DNA from 2 places in the Alteromonas sp. V450 genome. Region 1 is predicted to be linked to the other one. Evidence: predicted binding sites of a transcription regulator. Region 1 holds the regulator's gene; the other holds the start of a gene.
The links. Region 1 encodes FNR, which switches genes on or off when oxygen is low (the NO sensors DNR and NnrR bind a similar motif). Its sites were predicted from a motif close to TTGATCTAGATCAA; they were not measured.
Positions count from the first base shown of each region.

Region 2: yegQ (tRNA 5-hydroxyuridine modification protein YegQ) is a predicted target of FNR. The motif match lies at 1,818-1,831, and genes of this name have one in related genera.

Region 1 covers NZ_MODU01000004.1:1,167,245-1,170,669, forward strand. The annotation lists gene BK026_RS05050 (heavy metal translocating P-type ATPase) at 1-724, shown strand, start outside; gene ccoS (cbb3-type cytochrome oxidase assembly protein CcoS) at 726-956, shown strand; gene BK026_RS05060 (sulfite exporter TauE/SafE family protein) at 943-1,602, shown strand; gene fnr (fumarate/nitrate reduction transcriptional regulator Fnr) at 1,648-2,385, shown strand; gene uspE (universal stress protein UspE) at 2,633-3,425, shown strand, end outside.
Region 2 covers NZ_MODU01000004.1:1,374,886-1,378,310, reverse strand. The annotation lists gene BK026_RS06080 (YfhL family 4Fe-4S dicluster ferredoxin) at 1-230, opposite strand, end outside; gene yegQ (tRNA 5-hydroxyuridine modification protein YegQ) at 234-1,655, opposite strand; gene BK026_RS06070 (zinc-dependent metalloprotease) at 2,064-3,425, shown strand, end outside.

The sequences.
Region 1 (3,425 bases):
AAACGAATTACACAAAGTAACAAATTTTTCCGTAACACCTGGCGGGGGGATCAGCGGCGAAATTAACGATACCATGTTCTCCATGGGATCAGCTGCCTTTAGCGTGAGCGACATCTACATAACGTCTATTGAACAATATCCCACAGCTAACGTTTTTCTTACCGTTGAAGGGCGTATTATGGCAGCATTTGAGGTACGAGATTCACTGCGTGTCGATACAAAAGAAACCCTCAATTTGTTAAAAACAAACCATGAATTGGCTGTTTTAAGCGGAGATACACAACAAAACGTTGATGTGCTCACCAAAACCTTGCCAATTTCAACAGCTATAGGTGGGCTTACACCAGAGCAAAAATACCAAGCGGTTAAAACTTTGCAGCAAACCGGTGCAAAAGTAATGATGATGGGTGACGGTATCAATGACGCACCTGTTTTAGCCAGTGCAGATGTAGCAATAGCTGTAGGCAACGCAACAGATGTGGCTAAAACTGCTGCCGATGTAATATTGCTTGGCGATCAATTGCTTTCTGTGCCGGAACTTATACAAACCGCACATCAAGTGAAACAAAAAATACGTCAAAACATTGGTTGGTCGGTAGGTTACAATGTTCTTATCTTACCTTTCGCAGTCTCTGGGTTACTTTCTCCATGGATGGCGGTTGTAGGTATGTCGTTGAGCAGTATTATCGTTGTTACAAACTCAACACGATTATTGAGCAAATAACATGAGTATTATTTACGTACTAATTCCAATCGCCATCATTATCGTTGCTGTTGCTATCGTGATATTTTTCTGGGCGGTGAAAACCAACCAGTTCGAAGACCTTGATCGTCAAGGCTACAGCATACTATTTGATGACGACCTCTCGCCAGAAGAGAAAAAACTAGCAGAAGAGCGTAAGCAACTTCAAGACAACAAGTCAAACAAGCACAAAGCGCCGCATGGACGGGATTAATTACTTCTCGGCCTTTCTTATTGGCTTGGCAGGTGGCGTTCACTGTGTGGGTATGTGTGGGGGAATTGTTGCCGCACTGAGAATGGTCTCCCCAAAAGATGCAAGTGCACTCCCCTATACGCTTGCCTACAACATGGGGCGTATAGTGAGTTATACCATCGCTGGCGCGATGACCGGAACACTAGGAAAAATAGCAGCAGACTTTATCCCCTTAGCAAACTACGCCCTCTCTTTACTCAGCGGCGTGATGCTGTTGCTACTAGCCTGCTATTTAGGCAAATGGTGGACAGGATTATCAGTGTTAGAAAACGCTGGCAAAGGTTTATTCTCCAAAGTCCAGCCGTTCTCTAAACGTTTTTTGCCGTTCAAAACCCCTTTTAGCGCCATACCTTATGGGTTTATCTGGGGTTGGCTACCTTGTGGCTTAGTATATTCAACACTTACTTGGTCACTTGCGGCAGGTAATGCGCTAGAAGGCGCAGCTATTATGTTTTTCTTCGGTTTGGGTACACTACCTACGTTGCTTGCCGCAAGCGCCGGTAGCCAATATATCGTGCGTAGTTTTCAGCACAATCATTTTAGACAGATTATTGCAGCAATAATGGCCATATATGCCGCTTATCTTATTCATGGCGCAATCGTTTAAAAATGGGTGTATTATTATGAGGTATTCTTTTAGAGAGCGTGCATTATGAGCAAAGGAAGCCAATTTTCTATTCACTGTCAAAACTGTAGTTTTAGTCACTTGTGTTTACCCGTGGCGCTGAATAAAACAGAAATTGAATCTCTTGACGATATTATTGAGCGTAAAAAACCGCTTCATAAAGGTGATACACTTATACATACTGGCGACAAATTCCATTCGCTGTTCGCTGTCAGAACGGGTTCGTTTAAGTCATTCGTTACAAATAACGAAGGCGAAGAGCAAATTACTGGTTTTCATTTCCCTGGCGATATCATCGGCTTTGATGCACTGCGGGAAAATAAACATCAAAGCTACACGTCTGCACTGGAGACGGCCATGGTGTGTGAACTTCCCTATGAAACCCTCGATGAAATGTCGGTACAATTTCCAAAACTTCGCCATCAAATTTTGAGTTTCATGAGCGCGGAAATAAAACAAGATCACGACATGATCATGCTTCTAAACAAGCGAACTGCAGAAGAGCGTTTACTGTATTTTATTTCACATTTGTCTCAGCGATTTGAGGAACGTGGCTTCTCACACAGAGAGTTTCATTTGACCATGACGCGTAATGAAATAGGAAACTATTTAGGGTTGACCATTGAGACTATAAGTCGCCTCTTAAGCCGCTTCCAGAAGGATGGCATCATCAAGGTGGATGGCAAACTCATCTCGATTTTGGATTTTGACAGGCTAAATAACAAGTTAGAAGCGCTCAATGGTCCTAGCGTAGTCTGTGGATAATCACTCCTTACGTTAATATGCAGCGCGCCACGCGCGCTTGTACCCCACACGCCAGTTCATTATTTTAACTTTCTCTCCCTCACGCACTATTTTATTTACGTTGCCAGGTACACATATTTCACGTTGTGAAATTCTTGTTCTAAAACAACTTACGTTTTTCTTAATGTCGTTTATAGTTAATAAAAGCGACATTTAAAACAGTGCAACGTTGTCAGTCGCTACCGAACTTCACCGTTAGGGGGACGTTATGATTGAGTGTAAACGAATTCTAGCTGTTGTTGATGCCGAGCGCGATAACCAACCAGCACTAAGTCGCGCCTTTGAACTTGCATCGAAAACCGGTGCACAGGTTACCGCCATGATGGTGGTATACGATTTGTCTTACGATATGACAACGATGTTAAGCCCCGACGAACGCGAGTCCATGCGGCAGGCTGTCACGAATGAACATGCAAAATGGCTGGCATCCCACCTAAAAGAACAAGGTTTTGATGAAACTAACATTGTTGTTGAATGGAATAATCGCGCGTATGAGTCAATCATCTATTATGCTCTTAAGCATCATATAGATCTGGTAGTAAAAGCCACCAAAAACCATGATGACCTTGCTTCTGTAATTTTTACACCTACAGACTGGCATTTAATGCGCAAATGCCCTCGCCCAGTGCTGCTGGTGAAAGAGCACGACTGGCCGGAAAATGGTGAAATCATTGCCGCTGTAAACGTGGGTAGCGAAGATGACGAGCACGCAGCTCTCAACGATAAACTTACTCACATCGCTAACGACTATGCGTCACTATTAAAAGGAAATGTAAACTTAGTAAATAGTTTTCCTTCAACCCCACTTAACATCGCCATTGAAGTGCCTGAGTTTGACCCCGATACTTATCATGATGCAGTGAAAAACCACCATTTAAAGGAAATGCGCAGTCATGCGCTAAAGTACGGCATTCCTGAGAATAAATGCGTTGTAGAAGAAGGCCTTCCGGAAAAAGTCATTCCGCAGGTTGCTAAAACATTAGATGCCGAACTTGTAGTTA
Region 2 (3,425 bases), 210 kb from region 1:
ACAAACTTTTCGGCCAGCTCGTCTAGTGACTCTTTATTGTGCGGGTCGGGCTTAACAACATCAATAGGGCATACCGCTACGCAAGTTGGCGCATCGTAATGCCCCACGCATTCTGTGCAGCGTAACGGGTCTATTTCATACACTTTATTGCCCATGCTTATAGCGGCATTAGGGCATTCAGGTTCGCACATGTCGCAGTTAATGCAGCTATCAAGAATAAGCAGTGCCATAAATTATGCCTCGCTCACGTTTTCGGGTGTTACTGTATTAAGTGCTTTTTGAAACGGATTGCGGGTATCAACGCCTTCATCGAGGTTTCGCAGCAGTAGGGCAAAATTTAAAGACACATCGCTGGGTATCGGTATTCTTACTAGGTGCCCTGAACCTTTAGCATCTGTAATAGAATGGTTCCTCTTATCCAGCATCTCATTTAGAGTAAAGGTAATGTTGCCGCTTGGCGTCATCAACTCGAGTGAGTCACCTACACAGAATTTGTTTTTAACGTTTATAATTGCATAGCCAGACTCTTCACAACGATCAATCACTTCACCAACAAATTGCTGTTTGTCGCTGACTGAGTGGCCATACTCATAGTTCTGATACGCGTGGTGCGCATGGCGACGCAAGAAACCTTCGGTATAACCTCGATGAGCTAAAGTTTCCAATCTTCCCATTAATGCACTATCGAATGGCTTTCCTGCTACCGCGTCGTCAATTGCTTTGCGATAAACTTGTGCTGTTCTAGCGCAGTAGTAATGCGATTTAGTGCGGCCTTCTATTTTTAAACTATGCACGCCCACCTGGGTTAACCTGTCAACATGTTGCACGGCACGCAAATCTTTAGAATTCATAATATAGGTGCCATGTTCGTCTTCAAAAGCGGGCATCAGTTCACCGGGCTTTTCCCTTTCTTCTAACATGAACACTTGCGTACTTGGCGTGCCTTCGCCAAGGGTAGGAGTTACAATTTCAGGCGCTTCACCTGCCTTATCAATCTGAATAGCTTGAACAATTTCACCGGTTTCGTTTTCTTCGCCCGTCTTAACATCGTAAGACCATCTACAAGCATTGGTACAAGTGCCCTGGTTTGGGTCGCGTTTATTCATATATCCAGACAATAAGCAGCGGCCCGAATACGCCATACAAAGCGCACCATGCACAAACACTTCTAACTCCATGTCTGGAACATGTTCACGAATTGTTTCAATTTCTTCCAAAGAGAGCTCTCGAGACAAAATAACGCGCTCAATACCTTGTTTCTGCCAAAACTTCACCGTGGCGTAGTTCACCGCATTGGCCTGTACACTCAAGTGAATAGGCATTTCAGGGAAGGCGTCGCGCACCATCATAATAAGCCCTGGGTCTGACATAATTAACGCATCGGGCTTCATTGCAATTACTGGTGAAATATCTTTCAAGTAGGTACCTAGCTTACTGTTGTGGGGGGCAATGTTGCTGACTACGTAGAACTTTTTACCTAGAGCGTGTGCTTCTTTTATGCCTATCGCTAAGTTCTCAAGGCTAAATTCGTTGTTTCTTACGCGAAGTGAGTAGCGTGGCTGCCCAGCATAAACAGCATCGGCGCCATAGGCAAAAGCGTAGCGCATGTTGCGTAAGCTACCCGCAGGTGCAAGTAGCTCTGGCGCGATTAACATTTGGTTTGGTAATGTTGAATCTGGGTCTTCATGTAGGTTAGAAGAGCTGCGATTAGGTGATAATTTTGAAGTCATAGATAAAAACCGCTACTAGACGCTATAAACAAGGCGGCGGATTTTATAAGCGGTAAAATACCTCTACAACTCAAACAAAGCTTGGTGTTGACCAAGATCAAATAATTTGTTGTCGCTTGTGTTTTTGAACGTTTAAACGGCAATTGAGCAGAGTCAATGCCAGCTGTTTTATCCCATATGGTTGCGTTATCAGTGCATTACCTTCGGTAGTAAAAACCAAGCCCGTTCACAGCTAAATAACAAGCCAAAAGAGCGCACTAAACGATGAATTAACATGGGCAAAACTCACCACATAGGGTAGGCTAGAAATTCACACTAATAAGGACTAACTGCATGCTGCAATTGAACATTTTTCATAAAGCGGCGCGACAAGTAAAAGCATCGGCTAAATCAGCCATTGCGATTACGGTATTATTTGTCGTGTCTACGTCTTCCGCATTGGCTGCACTGCCAAGCATTGGTGAATTCACCAGCGATATGACCAAAAAAGAGGGGTTAATTCCTGTTTACTATGACGATGAAAGCGACAAAGTTTACTTGGCGGTACCAACAGACAACGCCGAATACCTGTTTCAAAGCAGTTTGCCTTATGGTGTAGGCTCAAATGACATTGGCCTTGATCGCGGCCAGTTGGGCGATACGCGCTTAGTCAGCTTTGAAAAATTTGGCAACAAGATTTTATTAAAGCAGCACAACACCAAATACCGCGCGGCCCACGGCAGTGACGCTGAAAAGCAGAGTATTGATGAAGCCTTTGCTGATTCGGTTATTGCCGGTTTTACGCTGGTAGCTAAAAGCGATAGTGCTAGCCTTATCGACTATACACCTTTTCTGTTAAGTGATATTCACGGTATCGGAAACCGTATGGCACGCACCAATCAAGGCAGCTTCAGCGTAGATAAAATGCGAAGCGGTGTGTACTTACCTAAAACTAAAGGCTTTGAAAAAAATACTGAGTTAGAAGCTTTAGTCACTTTTGCAGGTAAAAAGGCGGGCGAATACGTGCAGCAAGTTACGCCCGACCCAGAGAGCGTGTCCGTGCATTTGCATCATTCGTTCGTTGCATTGCCTGATGATAACTACACGCCTAGAGAGTACCACCCATACTCAGGCTACTGGAAATTCAGCTACTTTGACTATTCCACGCCTATTAGTGAACCTACTGAACAGCGTTTTATTACCCGCCATCGTTTACATAAAAAAACGCCGCATGCTGCAATGAGTGAAGCAGTAGAGCCTATTGTGTATTACCTAGACCCAGGTATTCCAGAGCCGGTAATGACCGCGCTTAAAGAAGGAGCGAGCTGGTGGAACCAAGCCTACGAAGCCGCAGGCTATAAAGATGCGTTTCAGGTAAAAGTATTGCCAGAAGGGGCCGACCCAATGGACGTGCGCTACAACGTTATTAACTGGGTGCATCGCGCAACACGGGGGTGGTCGTATGGTTCGTCGGTTGTCGACCCGCGAACGGGCGAAATAATTAAAGGCCATGTCACGTTAGGCTCACTGCGCGTAAGACAAGATTATTTAATTGCCCTTGGCCTAACCAGCCCGTTTAAAGAGGGTAATACCGACACCACCGTGCAGCAAGAAATGGCACTCGATCGTATTAGGCAGCTGTCTGCCCACGAAGTAGGGCATACGTTAGGCATAGCACATAATTTTGCGGCAAGTGAAAACAACCGTGCGTCGGTA